DNA from 2 places in the Comamonas sp. NLF-1-9 genome. Region 1 is predicted to be linked to the other one. Evidence: predicted binding sites of a transcription regulator. Region 1 holds the regulator's gene; the other holds the start of a gene.
The links. Region 1 encodes NrdR, which represses ribonucleotide reductase genes. Its sites were predicted from a motif close to CACNANATNTNGTG; they were not measured.
Positions count from the first base shown of each region.

Region 2: the regulator NrdR is predicted to act here: its motif matches at 5,312-5,325, upstream of KUD94_RS02925 (ribonucleoside-diphosphate reductase subunit alpha).

Region 1 is NZ_CP078069.1:937,333-944,773, forward strand. Features, by position in the region: gene KUD94_RS04590 (DUF349 domain-containing protein) at 1-1,716, opposite strand, end outside; gene KUD94_RS04595 (transglycosylase SLT domain-containing protein) at 2,529-3,326, shown strand; ZMP/ZTP riboswitch at 3,379-3,530, shown strand; gene glyA (serine hydroxymethyltransferase) at 3,563-4,807, shown strand; gene nrdR (transcriptional regulator NrdR) at 4,832-5,281, shown strand; gene aroC (chorismate synthase) at 5,341-6,438, opposite strand; gene KUD94_RS04615 (CBS domain-containing protein) at 6,497-6,958, opposite strand; gene KUD94_RS04620 (O-acetylhomoserine aminocarboxypropyltransferase) at 7,035-7,441, shown strand, end outside.
Region 2 is NZ_CP078069.1:588,857-596,297, forward strand. Features, by position in the region: gene ileS (isoleucine--tRNA ligase) at 1-839, shown strand, start outside; gene lspA (signal peptidase II) at 832-1,353, shown strand; gene KUD94_RS02910 (hypothetical protein) at 1,424-2,290, opposite strand; gene KUD94_RS02915 (hypothetical protein) at 2,511-3,377, opposite strand; gene KUD94_RS02920 (Na/Pi cotransporter family protein) at 3,476-5,140, shown strand; gene KUD94_RS02925 (ribonucleoside-diphosphate reductase subunit alpha) at 5,397-7,441, shown strand, end outside.

The sequences.
Region 1 (7,441 bases):
GGCCGCGTCGATGGGGCTGCGAAACGCGTCCCAGAGCTTTTGCTCCTGACGGCGCTCCAGCGGCACCGCCTGCGCCAGCGCCTGCCAGCGCTGCTGCAGCGCCTTCACCGCGTCGGTGCGCAGCTGCGGCGCCGCGCCCAGGGCCACGGCTTCGTCGATCAGCGCCTGGCGCTCCTGCAGGTTCTGCTTCTGCGCGGCAGCCAGCGGCGCGCCGGCTTCGGCCAGCGCCTGCTTCCATTGGGGCTGCAGCTCGGCAAAGAGCTTTTCGCCCACGTGGCCGCTGGCGCGCCAGCGCTCGCCGAACTGGTGCAGCGCGCGGATTTGCATCTTCCAGTCGCTGGAGCGCGCGTGCTCTGCGCCCCAGGCCTTGAGCTCCTCGATCAGCGCCAGGCGCTGGGTCTTGTGCTCGAGCGCCTGGGCGCGCGACTTTTCCAGCCATTCCTCGACCTGCTTGTGCGCCGCGTTGCAGGCCTCGTCGAACTTCTTCCACAGCGCGTGGTTGGCCAGCGCGCCCTGGTCGGCCTGTTTCCACTGTTCGCGCAGCTGGCGCAGCTGCTCTTGCAGCCGGCGCCCGCCCAAGGCCTGGCCTTCTGGGCGCTGCAGCAGGCCTTGCGCCTTGGCCACCAGCTCTTCGCGGATCTGGTCGGCGCTCCAGCGCTGCCAGCCTTCGAGTTCGCCGGCGGTGGTCAATGCGGCGTGCACACGCGCTTCCAGCGCCGCATCGACAAAGCGGCCGTGGGCCTTCCAGGCGGCGCGCAGCTGCTGGGCCGCGCCGACGCTGGCCTTGCCGCGGCCTTGGGCGGTTGCGCCCTCAAGCCGGGTCAGCGCCTCGGTCACCGCCTGCACCGCCTGGGCGATGCGCTCGGGGTGCGGCGCGGCGCGCGCGGGCTCGGCGGCGGAGGCGCTCGTCGCCCCGCCTCGGGCGGCGCGCAGCTCTTCGGCCCACACCGGCACCTGGGGCAGCGGGGCCTTCGGGTCTTCGCTGGCCGCCGCCGCCTGGGTGAGCGCGGCGCCAAACGCATCCCAGACCAGGCCGAGCTGGGTCTGGGCGGCTTCGAGCTGGGGCGCAAAGCGCAGGTCCACGCTCGGCCAGACGGGGTCTTGCACGATCTCCTGCGCCTGCTGGCGCCAGCGCGCGACGTCCTCGGCCAGCGTGGCGTGGGCCGCCTGGGCCTCGCGCCAGGGTTTGGTGGAGAGCACCTCGATGCGCTGCGCCATCAGCACCGCGGCCTCGCGCTGCACCTGTACGCGGTGCTGCAGGTCTTCGACTGCCTTGACGCGTTCGGCCAACCGGGTCTTGAGCGTCTGCAGTGGTTCGCGCGAGAGCGGCGCGCCGGCGCGGGCCGCGTCGCGCTGCCAGGCGAGCGCATCGGCAACATGCAGACGCGGTGCATCGAGCAGCGCCTGGGCCCGCGCCGCCCACTCCGCCGCCATGGCCTGCTGGGCCAGGGCGCGGCGCTGTTCCTCCAGGCGCTCGCGTATTGCCTTGGCCGCGCCCTTGTCGCGCGTGCTCAGCTCCTTGAATACTTCCTGCATCTGGGCGCTGTCGGGGTTGGTGGCCAGCCAGTCGCGGATGCGCGCCGAGCGCTCGCCCGAAGTCGCGGCGGAGAAAGCGCCGCCGGTCAGTGCATCCAGCGGATGCACATGGGCGCTCTTGTCCGCAGGAGCAGCGGCATCGGGTTCAGGCGCAGGGCTGGGGGAAGAAAAGGGAAACATGGGTGGTGCGAGGGTAGATCGGTAGGGCGTTGACGCGCGCCCGGCGTCATCAGGGCAAGAAACGCGCGAGCAAGGCGGCTATTGTGGCTTGGTTTGCGGCCTGTACCGCCCGCGCCGTCCCGGTGCCCTGCGACACGGCCTCTTGCACTGCGCAAAGAGAAGCCCGGTGGCGGGGGAGCCCCGGGCACCGGGCTGGGGGACCGGCATACCCGCCGGGTCCGTCCCTGGCGCGGCGGAGATTGCTGTCCGACGCGCCGGAGGCAAACGATTGCCTCCCATGGTGCTGCCCGCCTTGCCGGGCGCGCGGCGATCGATGGAGGATCGACCGGCATGGCAAGTCTGGCAAGCGGCGTCTGCGTGCTGCAGACGAAGGCACCTTAGCAGCTTTGCGCCGGCCGGTCACGCACCGTTGCAACTGGAAACCTGCGGGCTGCGCGGTGCGCGTCGCCAAAAGGCCCATCGATGGAAAACCCTTGAATTGGGTGCCTTGAGCGGGCTGCCTGGAGGTGTTACTAATAATGTTTTCGTTCTACAAATCTTTTCTTTAGTATTGACCGTGTATATGCAAGCTCCCTAGAATCCGGCTCAACTCCACAAAGGGTCCGTACAAACCCTTAGATCTCTCCCAGTGCCACGCACCATGTCGGCCCCATCCGAACAGGCCGAGCTCCCATGTACCGAGGGTGGTGGCGGAACGCCGGATCCGGATCCGGCTCTTGAAGGTGTCGCCTGCGCTTCGGACGCAAAAGCAGGCGGGCATCGATGCAAAAGGACTCCCCATGAAGAAGGCAGGCTTGCGTGCCGTCTCTGGTATGCGTACTTTCGTCGGCGACATAGCTGCCGGATTCTTTGAAGTGACCCACAGCGGGCTTGCGCTGCTGGGTCTGGCGGTGGCCTTTGCGGCGATCACCCTGACCGCCCGCCCAGACCTGCGCCAGATGGGCGCCGACCAGCTCATGGGCTGGCTGCAGGAGCGCCAGGTCGAGATCAACGGCTTTGCCCTTGAAGCCGTCGCGAGCGAGCGCGCTACGGCCGGCAACCCCAAGGACTTGCCGCGCGAACAGGCCGCCGTGACCTACTGGCTGAGCAAGAAGTACCGCGTGGCCCCCGAGCCGCTGGCGGTGCTGGTGGGCGAAGCCTACGCCGTGGGCGCACGCACGCGGCTGGAGCCGACCCTGATTCTGGCGGTGATGGCGGTGGAGTCGGGCTTCAACCCCTTCGCGCAGAGCGCTGTCGGCGCCCAGGGCCTGATGCAGGTGATGACGCGCGTGCATACCGACAAGTACGAGGACTTTGGCGGGCGCTTTGCCGCCTTCGACCCGGTGGCCAACCTGCGTGTGGGCGTGAAGGTGCTGCAGGAATGCATTCAGCGCGCCGGCTCGCTCGAAGGCGGCCTGCGTTTTTACGTCGGCGCGGCCAATCTGGCCGACGATGGCGGCTACGCCGGCAAGGTGCTGGCCGAACACCAGCGCCTGCGCCAGGTGGCCGAAGGCGCTGCGCGCGCGCCGCTGGTTGCTGCGCGCACCCCTGCTCCCGCAGCGCCGTCAGGCCCCGGCGCGCTCACGCGCCAGCCGGGCGAAAAGGTGGCCTTGCTGGCCAGCGGATACTGAGGCGCGCCGGGCGGGGTGCGCTCGCCGGCGCGCCTGCCCTGCAGGCTACACTCGCGCGGTACGCAACTGGCGATAGGTCTGGCGTTGCCCCTGACGGGCGGCGCCGCCGACGTGGCGCGCCGGCGCAACCAGCGCATACCACGGGGAAGCGTACCGCACGGGCACAAGCCGCTGCGCGTTTTGTCGTTCGCCTGGGCAGCCCTTGCACGCCAAGGGAAGACTCTGCAATCTCTGCCATGTACCAACGAAACATCCTCGTAGAACAGACCGACCCCGAAGTGTGGGCCGCCATCCAGGCGGAGAACCGCCGCCAGGAAGAACACATCGAGCTCATCGCCAGCGAAAACTACGCCTCGCCCGCCGTCATGGCTGCGCAAGGCTCGCAACTGACCAACAAGTACGCCGAGGGCTACCCGGGCAAGCGCTACTACGGCGGCTGCGAAAACGTGGACGTGATCGAGCAGCTGGCGATAGACCGCGTCAAGCAGCTCTTTGGCGCTGAGGCGGCCAATGTGCAGCCCAACTCGGGCTCGCAGGCCAACCAGGCGGTGCTGATGGCCTTTGCCAAGCCCGGCGACACGCTGCTGGGCATGAGCCTGGCCGAGGGCGGACACCTCACGCACGGCATGGCGCTGAACATGAGCGGCAAATGGTTCAACGTGGTCTCCTACGGCCTGAACGCCAGTGAAGAGATCGACTACGAGGCCTTTGAAGCCAAGGCGCGCGAGCACAAGCCGCGCATCATCATCGGCGGCGCCTCGGCCTATGCGCTCGCCATCGACTTCGAGCGCATGGCGCGCGTGGCCAGGGAAGTGGGCGCCATCTTCTGGGTGGACATTGCGCACTACGCCGGCCTCGTCGTCGCGGGTGAATACCCCAACCCGGTGCCGTTTGCCGACGTGGTCACCTCCACGACGCACAAGAGCCTGCGCGGCCCGCGCGGCGGCTTCATCCTGATGAAGGCCGAGCATGAAAAAGCCATCAACTCCGCCGTCTTCCCCGGCCTGCAAGGCGGGCCGCTGGAGCACGTGATTGCCGGCAAGGCCGTGGCCTTCAAGGAGGCGCTCTCGCCCGAGTTCAAGGCCTACGGCAAGCAGGTGGCCAAAAATGCCCAAGTGTTTGCCCAGACCCTGACAGAGCGCGGTCTGCGCATCGTCAGTGGCCGCACCGAAAGCCACGTGATGCTGGTGGACCTGCGCTCCAAGGGCATCACTGGCAAGGCGGCCGAGGCGGCGCTGGGGCTGGCGCACATCACCATCAACAAGAACGCGATTCCGAACGACCCGGAAAAGCCCTTCGTGACCAGCGGGGTGCGCGTAGGCACGCCCGCGATCACCACGCGCGGCTTCAAGGAAGAAGAGACGCGCCTGACCGCCCATCTGATGGCCGACGTGCTTGACAAGCCGCACGACGAGGCCAACCTGGCCCAGGTGCGCGCCAGGGTGGGCGAGCTGACCGCGCGCTTTCCGGTCTATCGCTGAGCCACGCACGCCGCCCGGACAGCCATGAAATGTCCGTTCTGCAGCCATCCGGACACGCAGGTCGTGGAGACGCGCGAGTCCGAGGGCGGCGACTACGTGCGCCGCAGGCGCCGCTGCAACGCCTGCGACAAGCGCTTTACCACCTACGAACGGCCCGAGGTGAACTTCCCCGCGATCGTCAAGAAGGACGGGCGGCGCGTGGAGTACAAGCGCGAGAAGCTCGAAGGCTCATTTCGCATTGCGCTGCGCAAGCGCCCGGTGGGCACCGAGCAGGTGGATGCGGCGATAGAGCGCATCGAAGAGCGCCTGCTGCAACTGGGCGAGCGCGAAATCCTGTCCAACCGCCTGGGCGAGATGGCGATGCACGAGCTGCAGCGCATGGACAAGGTCGCCTACGTACGCTACGCCAGCGTGTACCGCAGCTTTGAACACATCGACGAATTCAAGGCGCTGGTAGACAAAGTGGCAGAGTAGCCCAGCACTATTCAAACGATAGCTGCCAGCGCTCGTCTGGCAAGCGTTTGCTCTGTTTTTTACTTCAGACTTGCCGCGACCGGGGCAAGCGCCTGGCTCACGTCGGCGCACTGCGCGCGCTGCAGCAGCGCGTGGTCCATCAGTACCAGGGCAAGCAAGGCTTCGGCGATCGGCGCCGCGCGTATGCCCACGCAAGGGTCGTGTCGGCCCTTGGTGACCACCTGCACCGGCGCGCCATGGATGTCTATGGACGGGCGCGGCGTCAGGATGGAGCTGGTGGGCTTGATGGCGATGCTCACCTCGATGTCCTGCCCGCTGCTGATGCCGCCCAGCACCCCGCCGGCGTGGTTGCTGGCAAAGCCCGCCGGCGTGATCGCGTCGCCATGCACACTGCCGCGCTGCGCGACGCTGGCAAATCCGTCGCCGATTTCCACGCCCTTGACCGCGTTCAGCCCCATCATCACCTTGGCGATGTCGGCGTCGAGCTTGTCGTACAGCGGCGCGCCCAGGCCCACGGGCACGCCCGTAGCCTGCACCCGGATGCGCGCGCCGCAGGAGTCGTGCGCCTTGCGCAGCGCGTCCATGTAGTCTTCGAGCTGCCCTACTTCGGCCACTGGCGCGAAGAAGGGATTGTTCGGCACGTGCTCCCAGCTCTCAAAGGCAATCGGCAGCTCGCCGAGCTGCGTCATGCAGGCGCGAAATTGCGTGCCGTACTTCTCTTTGAGCCACTTCCTGGCCACGGCGCCCGCGGCCACCGTGGGGGCGGTCAGGCGCGCCGACGAGCGCCCTCCTCCGCGCGGATCGCGCAGGCCGTACTTGTGCCAGTAGCTGTAGTCGGCGTGGCCGGGGCGAAACTGCTGCGCGATCTCGCCGTAGTCCTTGCTGCGCTGGTCCTGGTTGCGGATCAGGAGCGCAATCGGCGTGCCCGTGGTGCGGCCCTCGTACACGCCCGAGAGGATCTCCACCGCATCGGGCTCGTTGCGCTGCGTGACGTGGCGGCTGGTGCCGGGGCGGCGGCGATCCAGATCGTGCTGGATGTCTGCCTCGGTGAGCGCCATGCCCGGCGGGCAGCCGTCGATCACGCAGCCAATGGCCGGGCCGTGGGATTCACCGAAGTTGGTCACGCAAAACAGCCTGCCCAGCGTGCTGCCACTCATGGGGAACTCCTGGTTTGATAGCTGCCAGCGCTTGCTGGATGGGCGCTAGAGGCGGATTTCAACCTTGCGCTTCAGAGGGGGCCTGGTCTTGCGGCCAATCGCGGATATAGGCCTTGAGCAGCTTGTTTTCCAGGTTCTGGCTGTCCACCACCGTCTTGGCCACGTCGTAGAAGCTGATCACGCCCATGAGCTGGCGGTTGTCTATCACCGGCAGGTAGCGCGCGTGGCGCCCCAGCATCATGCGGCGCACCTCGTCGAGCTCGGTCTCCAGCGTGCAGATGAGCGGCCCCGGGTCCATGCTGCGGTAGACCGACAGGCCGTCGAACTTGCCGCCGTTCTTCACCGCAGCGTCTATCACCTCGCGGAAGGTGAGGATGCCGACCACACGCTCGTGCGCCATCACCACCAAGGAGCCGATATCGTTTTCCGACATGATGCGCGCCGCGTCCGCCAGCGAGTCCTCGGGCGTGATGGTGTAGAGCGTGCCGCCCTTCAGGCGCAGGATGTCGCGAACTTTCATGGCTGTGATCGGTGCGATGGGCACCGGCAAATATAGCCCACAATGCATCGCTTCATGCACGAACACGGAGACATCCATGCCCGGCTACGCCGATCCCGGCTTTGACACGCTGGCGGTGCACGCGGGCGCGCGGCCCGACCCTGCAACCGGTGCGCGCGCCACGCCGATCTACCTGAGCACCTCCTTCGTCTTCGAATCGAGCGAACACGCCGCCGCGCTGTTCAACATGGAGCAGCCGGGGCACGTGTATTCGCGCCTCTCGAACCCCACGACCGACGTGCTGGAGCAGCGCATCGCGGCGCTGGAGGGCGGCGCGGGTGCCATCGCCACAGCCAGCGGCATGGCGGCGCTGCACCTGGCCATCGTCACGCTGATGGGCGCGGGCAGCCACATCGTCGCCAGCACGGCGCTGTACGGCGGCTCGCAAAACCTGCTGAACTACACGCTCAGGCGCTTCGGCATAGCGACGACCTTCGTCAAGCC
Region 2 (7,441 bases), 350 kb from region 1:
ACGACAAGATTCTTGCGCGCGTGGTCGACGGCTACCGGCGCATCCGCAACACCTTGCGCTTTCTGCTGGCCAACGTGAGCGACTTCGACCCGGCGCGCGACGCGGTGGCGGCCGAGGAGATGCTGGAGATAGACCGCTGGGCGCTGGCGCGCACCGCTGCACTGCAGCAGGAGATTCTTGCGCACTACCAGGTCTATGAATTCCACCCGGTGGTCGCGCGGCTGCAGCTGTTCTGCTCGGAAGATCTGGGCGGTTTTTATCTGGACGTGCTCAAGGACCGGCTCTACACCACCGCTCCCAAGAGCCTGGCGCGGCGCAGCGCGCAGACCGCGCTGCACGCCATCACCCACGCGATGCTGCGCTGGATGGCGCCCTTCCTGTCCTTCACCGCCGAAGAAGCCTGGAAGGTGTTTGGCAACTCCGAATCCATCTTCGTGCAGACCTATTGCCCGATGGCGGCGGTGGACGAGCCACTGCTCGCGCGCTGGCAGCGCATCCTGGAGATCCGCGCGGCGGTGAACAAGGAGATAGAAAACCAGCGTGAGGCCGGCGTCGTCGGCTCGTCGCTGCAGGCGGTGGTCACGCTTGCGGCCGCCCCCGAAGACCATGCGCTGCTGGCCAGCCTGGGCGAGGACTTGAAGTTCGTGTTCATCGTTTCTGCTATTGAATTGAAAGCTGCTGACGCCCTGCAGATAAGCGTTACAGCCAGTTCTGAGCACAAATGCGAGCGCTGCTGGCATTACCGCGCGGACGTGGGTGCAGACCCGGCGCACCCGACGATCTGCGGACGCTGCGTGAGCAATCTGTATGGCGACGGCGAGCGGCGCGTTCATGCCTGAGGCGCCCAAGGGCGGGCGCGCCGCGCTGCCCTGGCTGGGCTGGGCTGCCCTGGTGCTGGTGCTCGACCAGCTCACCAAGCTGCTCATCCTGCAGGCTTACCAACTGGGCGACGCGACCGCCATCACCGGCTTTTTCAACATCGTGCGCGCGCACAACAGTGGCGCGGCGTTTTCCTTTCTGGCGGGCGCCAGCGGCTGGCAGCGCTGGCTCTTCGTCGCCCTGGGCCTGATCATTGGCGCCTTCATCGTCTGGCAACTGCTGCGCCATCCGGGCCAGAAGCTGTTTTCCTTCGCGCTCGCCAGCATTCTGGGCGGCGCGGCGGGCAATGTGCTGGACCGCCTGCAGCACGGCTATGTGGTGGATTTCCTCGATTTCCACTGGTCCTGGCTCGCGGGCATCTTCTACCGCGGGCACTTCCCGGCATTCAACCTCGCGGATTCGGCGATCACGCTCGGCGCGGTGTGCCTGATCGTCGATGAGCTGCGGCGCAGCAAGGTAGCGTCGGCTAAATGAAAAAGCACATCGCTGTGCGATGTGCTTTTGCTCGGGCAAGCCGCGCCGAAGCGCGGCGGTGCGCTCCGCGTTACAGCGGAGCGTTGTTCAGACGGCTGCTGGGCATCAGCTCCATGGTGACGTCCGCGACGCCTTCTTGAGGGCCAACATATTTCAACGGAACCCCATTGCCGACGCCGAACCAATGTGTCGTCTTGATGCCGTCGCCTTCGGTGATCTCGAATTTGCAGGTATCGAAAGTGCCAGCAAGGATGGAGATCTTTTCCTGGCCGAGGTAGGTGGAGGTCAGCGTCTCTTGACTCACCTCGGTCGGAGCGATGGAACTTACAACCGTTGCCGTAGCGCTGGAGCGCGTCGTGCCGCCCGCTGCCAACGTCATTCTTGCGTCCGCCAGGGGCGGGCTGTAGGTGGTCGCGACGTTGAAGTTCATGCCCGCTATCGCCACGTCCGCAGTAGTTCCATAGGTGAGCGTTGTCATGCCGTCCAGCTTCGCGTAGGTGTGGATCGTCGCAACAGCGCGGCCTGGTGCCGCCAGCTCTGCAGGCGCGGAAAACTCCGTGACCATGATGGACTTGTGGTCGAACAGGCCGGATTGCCCGTTGTAGGTCGCACCGGTGGAAACGGAAATCTGGTGCGAGCTCGTCCCGGTTGCGCCGCCGCTGAGCTGGTAGTCGAGCTGTGCGGTCGCGCCATTGTGAAACAGTGCATCGCTGAAGCAGTCTGACGCAGCGCCGGTGGTCGGGCCCGGAGTCGGCGCCGGTGTAGGGGCGGGCGCTGGCGTCGGCGCAGGTGCGGGGGTTGGCGCAGGTGCGGGGGTTGGCGCAGGTGCGGGCGTGGGCGCCGGGCCAGGGTCGGAACTGCTGGAACCACCGCCGCATGCCGCCAAGGCGGCGGTCGCGATGATCAAGGCCGGTATCTGAAAATATCGTTTTTGCATGGCTCTTCCTTCGTGCTTGCATGCCCACGCCGCTGGCTTCGGCCTGAAACCCAAGCCCGAGGCGAGACGCTTTCCCCCTCTGGAAAACGTTTCTGGGCGCAGCCATGGTAACGAATCACGTATGGACCCCCGAAGAATGCGGAAAGGCGCGGCCTTCCAGTCGGCCTGAAGAGCTTGCTGCAAAACCCGATAAACGGTCTGCGGCTTGCGGCCGCGGGCGTCAAGCCAAGCGACCGTGGCCCAGCAGCGCCGCCAGCGCAAGGCGCGCGCTGGCGGACGGTTTGCGTGCGGGGGCGATCACGCGGCAATGGGCTTGCAGTGCCTGGCGCAAGGCCTGGTTGCGCGTGACGCCGCCGCTCAGCGCCACCTGGTTCAGGCCGCTGCGCCGCAAGGCGTCGAGCGTGGGCGCCAGCAGTCGGCGCACCACCGCGGCCTGCACGGCGGCGGCCAGGTCGGCGCGGGGCTGTTCGCAGGGGCTGCCCTCCAGTGCCCGCACGCGCGCGAGGGCGGCAGCGCGCAGGGGGGCAAAGACAAATCCGGCTGGCGTCTCGGCCTCGTCGGCCTCGGGCAAGTCCAGCGCATCGGCGTTGCCGAAGTCGGCCAGGCGCTCCAGCGTCGGCCCGCCCGGTGCTTCCATGCCCAGCGCCAGCGCCAGCGCGTCGAAGACGGCGCCGGCGGGCAGGTCCAGCCCATGGGCGAGGACGCGGCAGTGCGCGGCGTCGTCCAGGCGCGCGAGCACGGTGTGCCTGGCCGTGGCGGCCAGCACCAGACAGGGGCCCGCCGGAGGCGTCTCATAGGCCAGGGGCGCCAGCAGGTGGGCCAGTACCGGGTCCACCGACTGGGTGCTGGCCGTGGGAAACAGCACGGTCAAGGCCGGGCTCATGCTGGAGCAGCCTGCGCCGACCCTGCGGGGCGGCAGCAGGGGTGCGCCCTGCGCGTCGCGCAGCGTGCGCAGCTCTTCCAGGCGCGCGCACTGCCCCTGGCCGAGCAGCGCCGGTCTGCCGCCGAGCTCATCGATCAGCGTCCAGGTGATTCTGCCGCCCCGCGAGGCAATGCCCAGGGCGGGCCCGTGTTGCGCTTGTGTCATGGCGCGCGCAAGTGTAGGCGCCGCGTCCGTGCCTGCGGGTATGCTGTGCGCTTGCACGCACGGGCAACGAGGGATTGCCCGATGCAGCGCCCGTATCCATGAAACACCTTCTGAATTTGCTGGCCGCCATCGCCCTGCTGGTGTGGGGCATGCACCTGGTACGCACCGGGGTGCTGAGGGTGTTTGGTGCCAATTTGCGCGCCTGGCTGGCGCGCAGCCTGGGCAACCGCTTTACGGCGGCGCTGTCGGGCATAGGGGTGACGGCGCTGGTGCAGTCCAGCACGGCCACGGCCTTGATGACGGCTTCCTTCGTCGGGCAGGGGCTGATCTCGCTGCCGGCGGCGCTGGCGGTGATGCGCGGGGCGGACATCGGCACGGCGCTGATGGCGGTGCTGCTGTCTTTTGACCTGTCCTGGCTGTCGCCGATGTTCATCTTCGTCGGCGTGGTGTTGTTCATCACGCGCCAGGCCAGCACAGCCGGGCGGGTGGGGCGCATCTTCATCGGGCTGGGGCTGATGCTGCTGGCGCTGGAGCGCATCGTGCAGGCCAGCGACCCCATGCTTGCTTCGCCCGTCACCGCCGTGGTGCTGGAGGCCTTGGGCAAGGATTTGCTGGCCGAGATTCTCATCGGCGCGGTGCTGGCCATCATCTCCTACTCGAGCCTGGCCGTGGTGCTGCTGATCGCCGCCATGGCCGCGTCGCAGGTGGTGCCGGTGGACATGGCGCTGGGCCTGGTGCTCGGAGCCAATGTGGGCAATGGCCTGGCGGCGGTGCTGACCCTGGCCGGCGCCGATACCGAAGTCAAGCAGGTGACCGTGGGCAACCTGTTGTTCAAGCTGCTGGGCGTGGCGGTGATGGCGCCCTTCGTCGGCCTGTGGCTGCGCCTGGTGCAGCCGCACATGCCCGGCGTGGCGCACGGCGTGGTGCTGTTTCACCTGGCCTACAACGTGATCATCAGCGTGGGCTTCATCGGCCTGACCCAATGGGTGGCGCGGCTGATCGCGCGCCTGCTGCCCAAGCCGGCGCGGCTGCCGGGCCAGCGGCCGCACCACTTGGACCCCTCGGCGCTGTCCACGCCGTCGCTGGCCATGAGCCTGGCGGTGCGCGAGGCGCTGACACAGGCCGACGTGGTGGAAAACATGCTCGCCGGCGTGATGGAGGTGATACGCCACAACGACGAATCGCTGGCCATGCGGCTGCGCGAGATGGACGACGAGGTGGACAGCCTGTATTCCGCGATCAAGTACTACCTGACCAAGATCCCGCGCGACGACCTGGGCGAAAAGGAGAGTCGGCGCTGGGCCGACATCATCAGCTTCACGATCAACATGGAGCAGATCGGCGACATCATCGAGCGCATCGTGCAGGATGTGGAAGAAAAGAAGATCAGCAAGGGCGTGGAATTTTCCGAGGCCGGCATGGCCGAGATCTCCGACCTGCATGCACGCCTGGTGAACAACCTGCGCCTGAGCATGGGGGTGTTCCTGGACGGCACGGTGCGCGACGCCCAGCGCCTGCTGGAGGAAAAGGGGCACTTTCGTGCGCTGGAGCGCACCTACGCGGCCAACCATCTGGCGCGGCTGGCCGAGCGCGCGACGCAGAGCATGGAGACGAGCTCGCTGCACATCGACCTGCTGTCGGACCTGCGGCGCATCAACTCGCTCATCAGCGCCACTGCCTACCCCATCCTGGAGCAGGCCGGCGCCCTGCCTTCGGGGCGCGAGCGGGCGGTCGGGCATGAAGGCGGCCTGCCCAAGGTCTGAAGCCTTGGCTTGAGCCTGCGCCCGGGCCAGGTGCAGCCAGGCGCAGACGGGTTTAGCCTCGCTTCTGGCTGCCGTCCTCGGCCTCTGTTGCAAATCGGCCAAAGCCAGCGAAGGCGCGCTTCAGCGCCGGTTTTGCCGTATCCGGCTCCAGCGTGTCGCGGTCCTTTTGCCCACTACATGTTGTGTTAGGCTGTCCATGAAACTACTATACGTAGTGTTTGATGAACCGCCACACACCACAGGAGAGCAAGCCGCCATGATCGAATCCGTCACCAAGCGCGATGGCCGCGTAGAGCCATTCACCCCGTCCAAGCTCAACGGCTGGGGCGAATGGGCCGCCAAGGCCCTGGGGCCGGACATGGACTGGTCCTCGGTGGTGCTGGAGACCGTGACGGACATGCCCGAGCAGGTGACGACGACCATGCTGCAGCAGCAGCTCATCAAGAACTGCCTGCAGTCCGATTCCTGGCTGTACAACCGCATGGCCGGGCGTCTGTACGCCGCGCTGATGCACAAGGAGGTGCACGGCGTCTTCATGCCCACGGTGCTGCAACTGCACCGGCGCCTGCAAAAGCTCGGCTACATGGAGGTGCTCGACTACTCGGACGAGGAATACGCCGAGGTCGAAAAACTCATCGACCACGACCGTGACTACGGCTATGCGCACTACCAGTTGCACACCCACCTGTCGAAGTACGCGATTGCCGACCGGGTGAAAAACCGCATCTACGAAACCTCGCAGTTCATCTACATGCGCATGGCCATGGCGCTGGCGGTGGACCAGCCGCGCGAGCGGCGCATGCACGACGTGGCGCGGTGGTACGAGCACCTGTCGATGAACCGCATCAACGCGCCCACGCCCAACCACATCAATCTGGGCACGCCACTGCGCGGCTACGCCAGTTGCTGCCTCTACACCACGGCCGATTCGGCGCGCTCGATCGCGGTGGGCAACCACATCGCCTACACCATGACCTACATGAGCGCGGGCATCGGCTCGCACATGAACATCCGCTCGGTCAACGACCCGGTGCGCGGCGGCGTGATCCGCCACCAGGGCAAGCTCCCCTATCTGCGCGCGGTGGTCTCGGAGGTGAAATCCAGCCTGCAAAACGGCCGCGGCGGCGCCTGCACCAGCTATTTTTCGATCTACGACCCCGAAATCGAAACCCTGCTGCGCCTGAAGAACCCGATGTCCACCGAGGACAAGAAGATCCGCGGCATGGATTATTCGTGGGGCAGCAACCGCCTGTTTGCGCGCAAGGTGGCGCGCAATGAAGAGATCTTCCTGTTCAACAGCCACACCGCGCCCGATCTGTACGAGGCGCTCTACAGCAACGACGAGGAACGCTTCGAGCAGCTCTACCAGAAGTACGAAAAGAACCCGCTCTTCCCCAAGCGCTTCGTCAACGCGCGCGAGCTGCTCATCACCGCCTGCAACGAATGGAACGAAACCGGGCGCATCTACGAGCACAACATCCTCGAGATGAATCGGCACACGCCGTTCAAGGAGACGATTTACAGCTCCAACCTCTGCTCAGAGATCGACCTGCCGACCGGCGCCTACAACCACATCACCGAGATCTACCAGAACGCCGACGTTTCCTTCGTCGAATTTGAAGACGAAGAGGGCGGCAAGCATAGCCTGAGCGGCGAGCACGCGGTGCAGACCGGCCGCGGCATGGTCTATCCGCTGGAGCTGCAAGAGGGTGATGAGGTGAACGGCGTCACCGTGCACAAGATCGTGCAGCGCTCCTCGCCCGAAGTGGCTACCTGCAACCTGGCGGGCATCTGCGTGGACAACATCGAAAGCGACGCGCAGTACGAAGAGGTCGCCTACTACGCGCTCTTGATGATCGACAAGTGCATCCACCTGGCCGAATACGAGCTGCCGCACATCGGCTACACCTCCAAGGCGCGCCTGAACGCCGGCGTGGGCATTCTGGGCATGGCGCACCTGATGGCGCGCGAGCACCAGCGCTACACCACCACCGAGGGCAAGCAATTCATCCACCGCGTGGCCGAGCGCCACTTCTACCACCTGGTGCGCGCCAGCCTGCGCCTGGGGCAGGAACTGGGCAACGCCCCCTGGATGCACAAGACCCGCTGGCCCGAAGGCTGGATGCCGCTGGATACCTACAACCGCAACGTCGACCAGATTGCCGCCTTCACCAACCACTACGACTGGGAGGCGCTGCGCCTGGAAGTCGTAGCCAACGGCGGTATCCGCAATTCGGTGCTGGCCGCGCACATGCCCACCGAAACCTCGGCCAACGCCTCGGGCACGACCAACGGCGTCTA